DNA from 2 places in the Kribbella sp. NPDC048928 genome. Region 1 is predicted to be linked to the other one. Evidence: riboswitches for the same ligand, from Rfam matches in the RefSeq annotation. Region 1 holds a riboswitch; the other holds the start of a gene.
The links. Region 1 has a riboswitch for thiamine pyrophosphate ahead of thiC (phosphomethylpyrimidine synthase ThiC). Riboswitches for the same ligand answer to the same signal wherever they lie in the genome.
Positions count from the first base shown of each region.

Region 1 (7,343 bases):
CCGCCCTGATCGGTGCCATCACCTGGAACCTGATCACCTGGTACTTCGGACTCCCCAGCTCCTCGTCGCACGCACTGATCGGCGGACTGGTCGGGGCCGGCCTGGCGTCCAGCAGCGTGGTGCTGTGGTCCGGGATCGTCGACAAGGTCGTGATCCCGATGGTGCTGTCGCCCGCGGTCGGGTTCGTCGGCGCGTTCCTGCTGATGACCGGGATCCTGTGGCTGTTCCGGAACAACAACCCCGGCAAGACCACCCGCGGGTTCCGGCTCGCGCAGTCGCTGTCGGCGGCCGCGATGGCGCTCGGGCACGGCCTGCAGGACGCGCAGAAGACGATGGGCGTGATCTTCCTGGCGCTGCTCAGCACCGGGCACGCCGACCCCAAGGACGGCATCCCGATCTGGGTGAAGCTGTCCGCCGCGACCGCGATCTCACTCGGTACGTACTCCGGCGGCTGGCGGATCATGCGGACGCTCGGCCGCCGCATCATCCATCTGGACCCGGCCCGCGGGTTCGCCTCCGAGGCCGTCTCCGCCGCGGTGCTGTACGTGATGGCGATCGGCCTGCACGCGCCGGTCTCGACCACCCACACGATCACCTCCGCGGTGATGGGTGCGGGCGCCACCAAGCGACTGTCCGCGGTCCGCTGGGGCGTCGCCAAAGGCATCGTCACCGCCTGGGTCCTGACCATCCCGGCCGCAGGCGTCGTCGCGGCCCTCGTCTACGGCCTGGTCCACCTGATCCTCGAGTGATCTTCGACGTTCCTCGAAGCGACCCCCCAAGACCCCACTGGGCTCCCACTCTGGGTTTTCTGAAACCCTCCAGGCCCAGGGAGCAAGTTGTGAAAGCAGTGCAGATGGTGGCTGTAGCCGGCGTCGTTGCGGGTGCGGGCGTCGCCGGGATCACGCCGGCCGAAGCGGCAACGAACCATGCAACGCAGGACCAGGTGGCGCCGCGGTCCGTGATCTACACCGAGCTGTTCAAGGGCCTGTGGGAGTGCACAGGGCGTGCCGCCGCAGTCGCCGCCCAGGGGCATCGGATCACCGAGAGTTGCGCGTCGGTCTACGTCAGCCTCCATCACTTCTACCGGCTGACCTACATCTGATCCTCAGCTCCAGGTACCGGAGCCTGCCGAACCGGTTCATTCGGAATTCACTCACCCGGCCTACGGTCGATCGACGCTGCTGATCGTCCGCCGAGGGAAGTGATCGCAATGGATCTGTCGTTCCTTGTCGTCGTCGTGATCGTCACCGCGCTGGTGTTCGACTTCACCAACGGGTTCCACGACACCGCCAATGCGATGGCGACCTCGATCGCCACCGGGGCCCTGAAACCGAAGATCGCGGTCGCGCTGTCCGCGGTACTGAACCTGGTCGGCGCGTTCATCTCGACCGAGGTCGCCAAGACGATCTCCAGCGGCATCGTCGACGACGCCAAGGTGACCGTGCCGGTGATCTTCGGCGGCCTGGTCGGGGCCATCCTCTGGAACCTGATGACCTGGTACGTCGGCCTGCCGAGCTCCTCGTCGCACGCGCTCTTCGGCGGTCTGATCGGCGCCACCTGGATCGCCTCCGGGAGCAGCGCCGTGCACTTCGCGACGGTCGTCCAGAAGATCATCATCCCGGCCGTCGCGGCGCCGATCGTGGCCGGTGTCGTCGCGCTGCTCGGCACGTTCCTGGCCTACAAGATCACCCAGCGGGCCCGGAAGAAGTCGGTCGACGACGGGTTCCGGGCCGGGCAGATCGCCTCGGCGTCGCTGGTCTCGCTGGCGCACGGCACGGGTGACGCGCAGAAGACGATGGGTGTGATCACGCTCGTACTGATCACCTCCGGCAGCCTGCACTCCGGTGCCAAGCCGCCGCTGTGGGTGATCCTGGCGGCCGGTACGGCGATCGCGCTCGGCACGTACCTGGGCGGCTGGCGGATCATCCGGACGATGGGCAAGGGGCTGGCCGAGATCGAGTCGCCGCAGGGCTTCTCCGCGGAGACCAGCTCGACCTCGGTGCTGCTGGTCTCGTCGCACCTGGGCTTCCCGCTGTCCACCACGCAGGTCTGCTCCGGCAGCATCCTCGGCGCGGGACTCGGCAAGCGGCTGGCCGAGGTGCGCTGGACGGTGGCCGGCCGGATGGCCGTGGCCTGGCTGCTGACGCTGCCGGCCGCTGCGATCGTCGGTGCACTGGCCGGTGAGGTCGCCGACTCCGGCAACCTCGGCGTCGTGATCATCGCGATCCTCGCGGTGGCGGCCGGCGGTGCGATCTACGCCGCGTCCCGGCGCCGCCCGGTGACGTCGGACAACGTGAACGAGTACCCGAGCTCGTCGACCCCCGCAGCCACGGCCGCGGCAGCCTGAGAGGAGTACGGCGATGCACGTCAACTGGGGTGCCCTCGGTGAGGTGGCACTGGTCAGCCTGATCTTCGGCGTCGGCCTGGCGGTCCTGTTCGCATTCGGCGTGACCGCCATGTCGCGGCGGGCCGTGGCGATCGACGAGAAGCGGCAGCCGTCCTTCATGGACACCGGTGTCGCCGCACTGTGCTTCGCGGGCTGCCTGGCCGCGGTGCTCTACGGGCTGTACCTGATCATCCCGCAGTTCCACTAGCGGTTCCAGCGGCGTACGGCCTTGGCGACGTCCTTCACGCGGATGGAGCCGAGGTTGTACTCCCAAGCGGCCAGGAGCCGGTCGCCGAGGACCTCCGCGTCCAGGAAGGTGCGTGGGCGTACGGCGACGGCCCAGGTCGCTGCGGCCGCGTGGCCCTGCTGGTAGAGCAGATGGTCCACGGTGGCCTCGACGCCGGTCGCCTGCTTGCCGTCCAGGCCGTCCGTGGCCCACTCCTGAACGATCCGCGGGTCGTCGGCGGTCATCCGCGCCAGGTAGGTCAGCGGGCCGCGCCAGAACCCCTTCCGGCCGATGCTGTCCAGCGACTCGAGTGGGAACCAGCCGTTCTGGTTGCGCCGGCCGTTCACCGCGGACTCCACCTCGCGGGCACGGTCCGCGGACAGACCACGGGTCGCCCAGTCGATGAAGTACGCGCCGGCATCCGGGATGTGCTCGGCCACATGCGGTGCCGGTGTCAGGGCACCGGGGTCGAAAAGATGCAGCTCTTCCGGTGAATCGAACAAGAACCTGCCCCCGCCCGCTCGAGTACGCGAGCCACCGCAGCAGCTCGCCGCACAGGGACCCCCCAGGTTCCTGCTACGTCAACGAGTGCTTTCGTACCCTCGATCCGCACCGCAGGTCAAGGGTTTCAGGCCTTCTTGCGGCGCTCGGCCAGCTCCTCGCGGTCGAGCCGTTCGGCCTCGTCCGGGGTCGGCGCGCCGCCGCCGTACGAGGCCGGCAGCCACCAGGCGCCGGCCGGCTGCTCGGGATAGCTGCGGATGCTCTCGTCGAGCATCCCGGCCATCACCGAGCGCAGGTTCGCGGTCGCTGCGGCCGGGTCATCGGCGGCCGTCACGGTGATCGGTGCCCCGATGCTGATCGAGATCGGGCGATGCCTCGAGAAGTCCCGCGGCCGGTCCTTGGTGAACATCCGCTGGGTGCCCCACAGGATCATCGGCAGCACCGGTACGCCGGCCTCCGCCGCCATCCGTACCGTGCCGGACTTGAACTCCTTGAGCTCGAACGACCGGCTGATCGTCGCCTCCGGGAAGACGCCGACGAGCTCACCGGCGGCGAGGTACTCCAGGGCCGTCCGGTACGACGTCGCGCCGGCGTCCCGGTCGACCGGGATGTGGTGCATGCCACGCATCAGCGGGCCGGAGTACCGATTGCGGAACAGCACTTCCTTGGCCATGAACCGGGTCAGCCGCTTGGCCGGCACGGCGCCGTACCCGCCCAGGATGAAGTCGACGTAGCTGATGTGGTTGATCGCGATCAGGGCGCCGCCGGTGCGCGGGACGTGTTCGGTCCCGGTCCGGCGGATCTTCAGATCGAGCGCCAGGAAGGCGGTCTTCGCGAAGCCGATGACGGGCGGGTAGACGAGGTCTCGCATGACCCGACGCTACAGGCATCGTCCAGTGCCTGGGCGCCGCAATCACTCAACAACTTCCGACGCGGTGCACTAGGGTGGCCGGTGACAACTTGAGACCGCGGGAGCTCGCACCGTAGTGGGCTGAGAGGGCGGCTGGACCAGGCATCGACACCTGGCCGGCGCCGCCGACCGCCGAACCTGTCCGGGTAATTCCGGCGTAGGGAGCAGCACCATGGTCAATGTCAGCACGTCCAGCACGATCCGTCCGGTGGTCACCACCGGCCCGATCTCGGGTTCGGAGAAGATCTACCGCTCCGATCTCGGCGTACCGGCACGGCGCGTCCATCTCACCAACGGCGAGCACTTCGACCTGTACGACACGTCCGGCCCGTACACCGACGCGGCCGCGACGATCGACGTACAGGCCGGTCTGCCCGCGCTGCGGCGGGACTGGATCGCCGGACGCGAGCGGCGCACCCAGCTCGGGCACGCGCGCGCCGGGGTGATCACCGAGGAGATGCGGTACGTCGCGTTGCGAGAGGGACTCGACCCGGAGCTCGTCCGCGACGAGGTCGCCCGCGGCCGGGCGGTGATCCCGGCGAACCGCTGCCATCCGGAGAGCGAGCCGATGATCATCGGCAAGAAGTTCCTGGTGAAGGTGAACGCGAACATCGGCAACTCCGCGGTCACCAGTTCGGTCGAGGAAGAGGTCGAGAAGCTCGTCTGGGCGACCAGGTGGGGCGCGGACACCGTGATGGACCTGTCCACCGGGAAGAACATCCACGAGACCCGGGAGTGGATCCTGCGCAACTCGCCGGTGCCGATCGGGACGGTGCCGCTGTACCAGGCGCTGGAGAAGGTCAACGGCGATCCGGCCGCGCTGTCGTGGGAGGTGTACCGCGACACCGTGATCGAGCAGTGCGAGCAGGGTGTCGACTACATGACAGTGCATGCCGGCGTCCTGCGGGCGTACATCCCGCTGACCGTACGGCGGATCACCGGGATCGTGTCGCGGGGCGGATCCATCATGGCAGCGTGGTGCCTCGCGCATCAGCAGGAATCCTTCCTGTACACGCATTTCGCGGAGCTCTGCGAGATCCTCCGGGCGTACGACGTGACGTTCTCGCTCGGCGACGGGCTGCGGCCGGGGTGTATCGCGGACGCGAACGACCAGGCGCAGTTCGCCGAGCTGCGGACGCTGGGGGAGCTCACCCGGATCGCCTGGGAGCACGACGTCCAGGTGATGATCGAGGGCCCGGGACATGTGCCGCTGCACAAGATCGCGGAGAACGTACGGCTCGAGGAAGAGCTGTGCGGCGAGGCGCCGTTCTACACTTTGGGGCCGTTGGCAACCGATGTGGCGCCGGCCTACGACCACATCACGTCGGCGATCGGCGCGGCGCAGATCGGCTGGCTGGGTACGGCGATGCTCTGCTACGTCACGCCGAAGGAACATCTCGGGCTGCCGGACCGTGACGACGTGAAGACCGGCGTCATCACGTACAAGATCGCTGCCCACGCGGCCGATCTGGCGAAGGGCCATCCGGGCGCACAGGCCTGGGACGACACGTTGTCCAAGGCAAGGTTCGAGTTCCGCTGGGAGGACCAGTTCAACCTCTCGCTGGATCCGGACACCGCGCGGTCCTTCCATGACGAGACGCTGCCCGCCGAGCCGGCCAAGACCGCCCACTTCTGCTCGATGTGCGGTCCGAAGTTCTGCTCGATGCGGATCAGCGCGGACCTCCGCGAGCACTATCTGCCGATCGTGGACTAGGGCATAGCAACTGCTCCCGGACTCGTCCCCGGGAGCAGTTGGCTCCGGATACGGTGAGTGATCGGGTGAACCGATTCAGGTTTTAGCCTTCACTCAGCGTGAATAAGACTGTAGCCTTAAGCCCTCGGAAGGAGGTGCAGGCGATGGTCTTCGTTCTCACGGTAGATCAGCGCGGCAGCCGAAGCACGAGCGATCTCGTACCCGAGCTACTGACCGCCCTGAACCGCCGCCCGCGGCGGACCGGGCTGCTGCGGAAGTTCGAGCGGACCGCCGGCGACGAGGTGCAGGGCGTACTCTCCGAGGCCCGGCCGGCCGTCGACATGATCGTCGAGCTGCTCCGCTCCGACAGCTGGTACGTCGGACTCGGCATCGGCGACGTCACCGAGCCGCTGCCGCGCAGCACGCGGGCCGGAAACGGCGAGGCGTTCGTGTTCGCGCGGGAGGCGGTCACGCGGGCCAAGTCCAGCCCGCACCACGTGAACGTCGTCGGAGCGGATCCACGCAGCGCCGAGCAGGTCGAGACAGTGCTGTGGCTGATGGCGTCCGTACTGCGACGTCGCAGCGACCGTGGCTGGGCAGTGGCGGACCTGCTGGCCGAAGGACTTACCAGACGAGAGGTCGGCGTGAAGCTCGGCATCAGCCAGTCGGCAGTGACCCAACGGGCCCAGGCGGCCGGATTCGCCGAGGAGCAGCGCGGACGCGTTCTCGCGGCAGACCTGCTCGGCGCTGGGGCTGCTGCGTGACGGCGCTGGTCCTTGCGCTCACGGCGGCCGCACTGGTCCTGGCCGTGCTGGCGTGGGTTCCCAAGTCCGGTTCCACGCTGGAGATCGTCATCAGCGGCGTCATGCTCGCCTGCCTGGCCGCCGTGGGCGTACTGCTGCTCGCTGGGCACGGTGTGAGCGACTGGGCCGAGCGCTGGTGGAACGTACTGCTCCTGCTCGCCGGGGCGCTCGCAGTGACCGGTGGCGGCCCGCTGACGACCTCTGTGCTGGCGTTGGCGGACCGTCGCAGTACTCGCGCCCAATCGACGCAGAAGGCCGGTGAGGTACTACGTGGCGGCGCACTGATCGGTGCGCTGGAGCGGCTGGCCATCTATGCGTCGCTGGTTGCGGACTGGCCTGAGGGCATCGCCATCGTGCTGGCGATCAAGGGCCTCGCCAGGTACCCCGAGCTGCGCAGCCCGGACCAGCCCGCGTCCGTCACTCCGCAGGCGGTCGCGGAGCGCTTCATCATCGGTACGTTCACCAGCGTGCTGTGGGCAGTGACCTGTGCGGGCCTCCTGCGCTCGCACTGAGGTCAGTTGGTGCGTACCACCCAGGTGTTGGACACCTTGTCGTGCCAGGTCTGCTTCTGCTCGTCCCACAGGGGCCACAGCGAGTCCAGGAAGCAGGCGTTGTTGAAGATGCCGCTCAAGAACTCCCGCAGAAACGCACGCCCGGCGCCGATCGTCTCGCCGGTCCGGGAGTCGATCAGCCGCAGATGCAGCACGCTCTTGCCGATGCTCTGCCCGGTACGTCCCTGCCGGAACACCCTGTTCCACAGGCCCAGGCCGAAGCTGGCGAGGAAGCCGACGATGAGCAGGATGATCGCGAAAGCGGACGGATCG
Region 1 is NZ_JBICUC010000007.1:281,827-289,169, reverse strand. Features, by position in the region: gene ACGFI6_RS29590 (anion permease) at 1-749, shown strand, start outside; gene ACGFI6_RS29585 (hypothetical protein) at 839-1,102, shown strand; gene ACGFI6_RS29580 (anion permease) at 1,211-2,347, shown strand; gene ACGFI6_RS29575 (hypothetical protein) at 2,361-2,594, shown strand; gene ACGFI6_RS29570 (hypothetical protein) at 2,591-3,115, opposite strand; gene ACGFI6_RS29565 (lysophospholipid acyltransferase family protein) at 3,241-3,984, opposite strand; TPP riboswitch at 4,072-4,204, shown strand; gene thiC (phosphomethylpyrimidine synthase ThiC) at 4,196-5,737, shown strand; gene ACGFI6_RS29555 (transposase) at 5,881-6,480, shown strand; gene ACGFI6_RS29550 (hypothetical protein) at 6,477-7,031, shown strand; gene ACGFI6_RS29545 (RDD family protein) at 7,034-7,343, opposite strand, start outside.

Region 2 (7,343 bases), on a different contig from region 1:
GGGGTCGCCGCTGATCATCGGGTGCTTCGTCGTGTTCGTCGCGGCGTTGGTGTCGCTCGTGTACTACGAGCGTCGCCGGGAGGAGCCGTTGCTGGACCCGCGGTTCTTCCGGAGCGCACCGTTCTCGGGAGCCACACTGATCGCGGTGTGCGGGTTCTCGGCGTTGTCGGCGTTCCTGTTCCTGAACTCGCTCTATCTGCAGTCGGTACGTGGCTTTACTGCACTGCATGCCGGTCTGCTGACGCTCCCGATGGCTGCGATGACCGTGGTGTTCGCACCGATCTCTGGGTGGCTGGTCGGCCACCGTGGTCCACGTGTACCCCTCGTGGTCGCGGGAGCGATGCTGGCCGTGTCCGGGTTGGTCCTGTCTCAGTTGACCGCCAGTACTGCCACTGTGCACTTGCTGGCCGCCTACCTGGTCTTCGGACTCGGCTTCGGCATGCTGAACGCACCTATTACCAACGCCGCCGTCTCCGGGATGCCACGTGCGCAGGCCGGTGTGGCTGCAGCTATCGCGTCCACCAGCCGCCAGGTTGGTGCGTCACTGGGCGTCGCGGTGGCCGGGACCGTGCTGACCGCCCGTCTGGTCGGTCCGTTCGAGACAGGTTTCGTCAGCGCCGCTCAGCTCTGCTGGTTCATCATCGCGGGCAGTGGGGTGCTGGTGCTCGCCCTGGGTGTCGTGACCACGAGTGCATGGGCACGGCGTACGGCAGAGGACCTCGTCAAGGCCGGATGAGGCCGGCGCGGGTCAAGGCCTTGAGCCGGCCGCGGAGGATCTTCTGGCGGCGCTCCTCTTCGGGGAACAGTTCTAAGTAGGCAGGTCCCTTGGCCGCGAGCAGGTCGTCGTCCAAGCGCCGTACCGTACCGGCCGGGGCACGGTGGGTCATGGCTGCCTGTACTGCGCTGCTGTCGATACCTGTGAGCAGCTCGGTGAGCTCCTCCTCGGTGGTGACGCCGAGCCGGTGCAGGATGCCCAGGATCCACGCGTAGTGCGTCGTCTTCGCATGCGGTGCATCCGGATAGCGGCGGTTCAGGTACGTCGTGAGCGTCGGCGTGGTGAGGTCCAGCGGGGCCTTGTCCTCCGCGGTCGCGGCCAGCTCGCGGTAGAGCCGGTCGATCTCGGTGAACTCGTTGTCGGCCAGCTCCATCAGCGCCGCGGCGAGCAGGAACCGCCGGTCGAACTCCGGCTTGCGGCCCGTCGGGATGTCCAGCTTGTACCGGATGTCGTGCTCGAACTCCGCCCACGCGTGCTGGACCGCGGTCCGGACCTGGATCTCCATCACCAGGTTCTTGAGTACGGCGTACTCGGGCAGCTCGCGACGGTGCTCGTTCAGCCGTACCAGGTAGTGCTTGCTGGCGTACCCGAAGACGCCCTGCGCCCGGGTGTGCGCGCCCATGTCGGTGTGCTCGACGATCTCGAACTCTTCCTCGATCACCTCGCAGACCCGGTCCACCGCCTCGACCAGGAACGTGATCACCCGGGCCGCGACCAGGTCGGTGATCTGGTTCAGCGGGTCGTCGTACTTCGGCCGGGCCGGATCGTCCGGGTGCGGCTTCGACGCCTTCGCCAGGAACGACTCCGGATCCTTGGCCCGGGCCGTCGCGGTCAGGTAATTGATGCCCTCTTCTTCGCCGATCAGCTCGTTGATCAGCGCCTCGAGCTTGCGCGCGCCGCCGACGTACTGCTGATGCACCCGCTCGTACAACGCCCCCGCCTGCGGGGCCCACTCCACCATGGCCGCACCTTAATGGTCTTCCGCTTGATCGTGGTGTCTATCGCTTTCTAGTCATTTCACTAGAGAGTTGTAGACACCGCGAGCGACACGCTCTGCTCGTTGATCGGTCAATCTACGGAAAACGCTAGACGGGCCCATACAGTGAAAGCATGGATCCGATCCGGAATCCCTATGCGCCCGGCGCCGGTCAGCGGCCGCCTGAGCTGGCCGGACGCGACACCGAGGTGCGGCAGTTCGAGGTGGTGCTCGAGCGGGTCGCGGCAGGCAGACCGGAGCGGAGTCTGGTGCTCAGCGGACTCCGGGGCGTGGGCAAGACGGTGCTGCTCAACACACTGCGTTCGCAGGCGATCAAGCGCGCCTGGGGCACCGGGAAAATCGAGGCGCGACCGGACCAGAGCATCCGGCTGCCGATCGCGCAGGCGCTGCACACCGCGATGCGGGAGCTCGGGCACCGGCACCGCGACGACGAGAAGGTCGACCAGTTCAGCGCCGTACTGAAGGCGTTCGCGCTCCGTACGGCGGCGAACGACCGCAAGGGCATCCGCTGGCATCCACCGGTCGACGTGGCCGCGGCGAAGGGGCGGGCCGACTCCGGTGACCTGGAGATGGACCTGATCGAGCTGTTCACCGACGCCGCGGACCTGGCCGGCGACCTGACCGTCGGGGTCGGGCTGTTCATCGACGAGATGCAGGACATCAGCTCGGACGACCTGTCCGCGCTGTGCGCCGCCTGCCACGAGATCTCGCAGCAGAGTGCGCCGCTGGTCGTCGTCGGCGCGGGCCTGCCGCACCTGCCGGCCGTACTGTCCGCAAGCAAGTCCTACTCGGAGCGGTTGTTCCGCTACATCCGCGTCGACCGCCTCGCGCGTGACGCATGCGACCGGGCGCTGATGATCCCCGCGGAGAGCGAAGGCGTGCAGTACGAAGAGGAAGCGCTGGACGAGCTGTACGCGCAGACAGACGGCTACCCGTACTTCGTACAGGCGTTCGCGCACTCCACCTGGGACCACGCACCGACCTCACCGATCACCATCAAGGACGTGGCCGTCGCAGGCCCCGAGGCCTCGGCCGAGCTGACCGTCGGCTTCTTCGGCTCCCGGTACGAGCGCGCCACCCCCGCCGAACGCGAGTACATGCGCGCCATGGCCGAGCTCGGCATCGGCGTCGACGACGGCTCCGTCCCGACCTCCGAGGTCGCCGGCACCCTGAACCGGAAACCCCAGTCCCTCTCCCCGGCCCGCGACGGCCTGATCAAGAAAGGCCTGGTCTTCTCCGCCGAACGCGGCACCGTAGCCTTCACAGTCCCGCACTTCGGCAAATTCCTCCGCACCCGCACGGCTTAACAGAACCGCACTTTCGTGCGTCGGCAGGTATCGGTAGGGTCAAGTGTCATGACTGTGCTTTTGGCCGGGCCTCCGGCGCCGGCGTGGTCATGGGGCCTTTGCTCCCGGTCTTCCCTCGTCACTCCGGTCGCTTCGCTCCCTCCGCTCCTCAGTCCGGACCGGGAGGCCCCATGACCTCCCCGCGGCGTGGCCAGAAGACCGCGATGCGTGGGCGGCACAGTCGGCGGAAGTCTTACAAGGGGCAATGGCTTGTGGTGACTGCGTTGGCGGTGCTGGGGACTGTGGTGGTGGCGCATCCGGATGTGGCGCACCGCAGCAGTCTGGCGGCGCAGGCTGTCGCTGGGGTCGAGAACGTGGCTGAGAAGACCGTCACGACGCCCACGCCCACGCCGGCCCCGGTTGCGACGCCTACGCAGAAGTTCACCACTCCGTTGCGTCCGGCGCCGACTCTGACGCGTAAGCCCAAGGGCGCGAAGCCGAACGTCATGGTGTCGACCGGGAAGCTCGCCGTGGTGCCGGGGTTCAGCAAGGCGAACGGCCTCCGCGACAAGATGACGTACCGCGTCGAGATCGAGCAGGGCGTGACGGTGAACGGCCCTGCTGTGGCCGCGGCGATCCACAAGACGCTGACGGACCCGCGCGGCTGGCAGGCGCTGCACCCGGTCAGCTTCGAGCGGACCGACAAGGCCGACGCCGACCTGCGCATCATCCTGGCGACGCCGACGCTGACCGACAAGCTGTGTCTCCCGCTCGACACCGGCGGTGAGGTCTCCTGCCGCGTCGAGGACCGCGTGGTGCTGAACGCGAAGCGCTGGATCTACGCGATCCCGGAGTTCAACGGCAACGTCGAGCTGTACCGCAGCTACCTGGTCAACCACGAGGTCGGCCACGCGCTCGGCCACGGGCATTCGACCTGCACCAAGCCGAAGACCCCCGCGCCGGTGATGATGCAGCAGACCAAGGGCCTGGCCGGCTGCCTGCCGAACGCCTGGCCGACGATCAAGGCCACCTGACAGACTGGGTACGACGGGAGGAGCAGCAGATGTCGTCACAGGACTTCCCGACGTACGGACGCGGCGGCGACTCCGACAAGCCGTCGGAGGAGTTCCCGTACGCGTCACCGCAGCCCTACGGATCCCAGCCACCACCCCAGGGCAACCCGGCCTATCACCAGCCCCCGGCGTACCGCCCCGGTGCACCGTACGGGGCTCCCGCGGCCCCGGAGCCGCATCAGCTCCCGACCTACGGACGGCAGGATGCACCGCGTGACCTGCGAGCCGCCCGCGTGGTCGGGCTGGCGACGTTCATCGCCACCATCTACGGCCTGCTCGTCCTGACGGTCCAGCGGGTTGCGCTCCGGGAGATCTCCCAGGCGCCGGGGTCGCCGCTCAACCACCCTCTGCGTACGGACGTGCTGGACGCGATCGGCCAGCTGCTGCTCGTGGTCGTCGGAGTCGCCGCGCTGGCGATGTGGCTCCGCGACGTACTGGCCCGCCGCAAGGTCGGGCGCAACCCGGACGCGGTCGAGCTGGTCGGCCTGCTGCTGGTTGCGGTGTCCGCCGTCCCCATCCTGGTCTGGCTGATCATCGTGCTGTCCACAGGTCTCGGCGGCAACGACGGCGCGGTCCACCGGTTGCCCACGGCTTACGGCTGGGGCGGCTTCGGCCTCCTCGTCCTCGCAGTCGGTTTCTTCCTCGGGTACCGCGAGCTGAAGCCGGACGTGGCGAACCCGGTCGTCACCGCTCCCCCTGCCAAGGCTCCGTGGGAGTGAGCGCACCTGTCGTCCTCGTACCGGGTCTGGGCCTCGGCCCCGAGTCATACGCAAGGACAGTCGAGCATCTGGTCTCGTCGTACCACGTGGTCACTCTCCCCGGGTACGGCGAACCGGCAGGCTCCCGTGAGGACCTGCACCCGCGTGCGCTCGCGGTAGCGCTGGCCGGGAAGATCCGCGAGCGGGCCGTGCTGGTCGGCCACTCGGCGAGCTGCCAGATCGTCGTCGAGACAGCGGTCCGCTACCCCGAGTTGGTGCACGCCCTGGTGCTGGTCGCGCCGGCTGGTGACGCCCGGATGTCCAGCTGGGTCGACAGAGCAGTGCGCTGGCTGGGTTCCGCCGTACCGGACTCACCGAAGCTGATCCGAGCCGTGACACCGCAGTACGCCCGTACGACGTTGCCGAGCATCGCCCGCGCCGGTGAGGCGTCCCGGCACCACGACCTCGCCGAGGTCATCTCACAGGTCAGGGCGCCGGTGCTGATCGTCCGCGGCCGGCACGACCTGCTGTCGACGGCGGAGTGGGTCGAGCGGCTCGCGGAGCTCAGTCACGGGGAGGCACGCACCCTCGAGACCGGCGCGCATGTACCGATCGTCACGAACGGCCCGGAGGTCGCCGCGCTCATAGAACGAGCAGCCGCCCTTCCGGAAACTAGCTGACGCGTTAAACTCGCAGCACCAACCTATGCGGGAGCTCGCACCGAGATGCGCGGGCTGAGAGGGCGACAGCTGGGTCGCCGACCGCCTGAACCTGACCGGGTAATGCCGGCGTAGGGAGTGGGGTCACTCATGACCGATACAGCTGTCCGTCCAGCCTCCGGCACCGAGGCGCCGCTCGTTCTGACCACGGATGCGCCGCGGACGCTCGGATTCTTCGACCAGTTCACGCTCTGGGGCAATTTCGGGATCTCGCTGTTCGGCCCGGTGACCGGTGCGCTCGTCGCGGCGTACACCGGGTCGCTGTGGCAGGGGCTGCTCGCGGTCGTCGTCGGCTGTGGCATCGGGGCGCTGGTGCTCGGCGGCGCGGCCGTGTTCGGGTCGCAGACCGGTGCACCCGCGATGGCGAGTCTGCGGGGGCTGTTCGGCCGGCGCGGCTCGATGGCGCCGACGGTACTGAACATCGCACAGAACGTCGGCTGGGCGACGATGGAGATCATCGTGATCTCGCAGGCCGCGGTCGCCGTCACGAGCGAACGCTGGCGCTGGCTGTTCGTCGTACTCGCGGGGATCATCGCGACGACGATGGCGGTACGTCCGCTGGGCAGCGTCAAGCTCTTGCGGAAGTTCATGGTCTGGCTGGTGCTCGCGGCGTCGGTCTTCCTGTTCGTACAGGTGCTCAGCAAGCCGTCGCACGCACTGCCGCAGGACCAGGTGTTCGGCTTCTGGCCGGCCGTCGACCTGGCCGCGGCCGGTGTCGTTTCCTTCGCACCCCTCGCCGCGGACTACACGCGGCACTCGCGGACCAACAAGGCAGCATTCGGTGGATCCGCACTCGGGTACGGGCTCGCCGCGATCGGGTACTACGCACTCGGAGTGGTCGCCGTCGCGACGCTGCAGACCAACAGCGATGACGTCATCACCGCACTGGTCACCCTGCCGGCCGGCGCGATCGCGCTGCTCGTCCTGCTGGTGGACGAGGTCGACGAGGCGTACGCGAACGTCTACTCGACCACCATGGCCGTACACAACCTCGTCGGGCACATCGACCGCCGGTGGATCTCGGTCGCGATCGGGGTTGTTGCCACCGGCATCGCCCTGTTCATTGACCTGGGCAACTACACCCAGTTCCTGTACCTGATCGGCTCGGTCTTCATCCCGTTGTTCGCGGTCGCGATCGCCGACTTCTTCGTGGTCAGCAAGATGAAGTGGGACGTCTCCAGTACATCGAAGTTCCGCTGGCAACCGACCGTCGCGTGGCTGATCGGCTTCATCGCGTACCAGCTGGTCAACCCAGGCACCGTCGCCGGCTGGTCCCCCTTCTGGACCGACATCCAGCAGGCCCTCTTCGCCCACCATCCCGTCCCCGGCTGGCTAGGCGCCACCTACACCTCGATCCTCGTCTCAATCATCGCCGCCATCGTCCTCGGCCGCCTCCGCCGCCCCACCGCCCAGGTTTGATCGGTGCTGGGTGGTGGACAGCTGACCCGGAGTAGCCGGGATACTGGCGGCATGCTGAATTCCGCACTGCGTAGCCGGGCCGAGTATGCGGAGCTGGGGGCCGACGGGCTTGCGGCCCGGACGACGCCTGAGCGGGACGCGGCGATTGTGACGGCGGTCGAGGAACTGCTGGACGGTCGCGAGACGGTCCTCGACCTGTGCTGTGGGTACGGCAGGATCGCGGTGCCGCTGCGCCGGGCCGGGAAGGTCGTGCGCGGCCTGGACATCTCGCCGAACCTGCTCGAGGCGGGCCGCGCGAAGGCCGCCGAGGAGGAGCTCGCGATCGACTGGGCGATCGGCTCGATGACCGACCTGCCGTACAAGTGGGACTCGTTCG
Region 2 is NZ_JBICUC010000002.1:513,231-520,573, reverse strand. Features, by position in the region: gene ACGFI6_RS09405 (DHA2 family efflux MFS transporter permease subunit) at 1-736, shown strand, start outside; gene ACGFI6_RS09400 (GTP pyrophosphokinase family protein) at 723-1,736, opposite strand; gene ACGFI6_RS09395 (ATP-binding protein) at 1,886-3,079, shown strand; gene ACGFI6_RS09390 (DUF3152 domain-containing protein) at 3,250-4,092, shown strand; gene ACGFI6_RS09385 (hypothetical protein) at 4,122-4,850, shown strand; gene ACGFI6_RS09380 (alpha/beta fold hydrolase) at 4,847-5,509, shown strand; TPP riboswitch at 5,527-5,643, shown strand; gene ACGFI6_RS09375 (purine-cytosine permease family protein) at 5,639-6,967, shown strand; gene ACGFI6_RS09370 (class I SAM-dependent methyltransferase) at 7,019-7,343, shown strand, end outside.
Region 2: another riboswitch for thiamine pyrophosphate. It lies ahead of ACGFI6_RS09375 (purine-cytosine permease family protein); the one in region 1 lies ahead of thiC (phosphomethylpyrimidine synthase ThiC).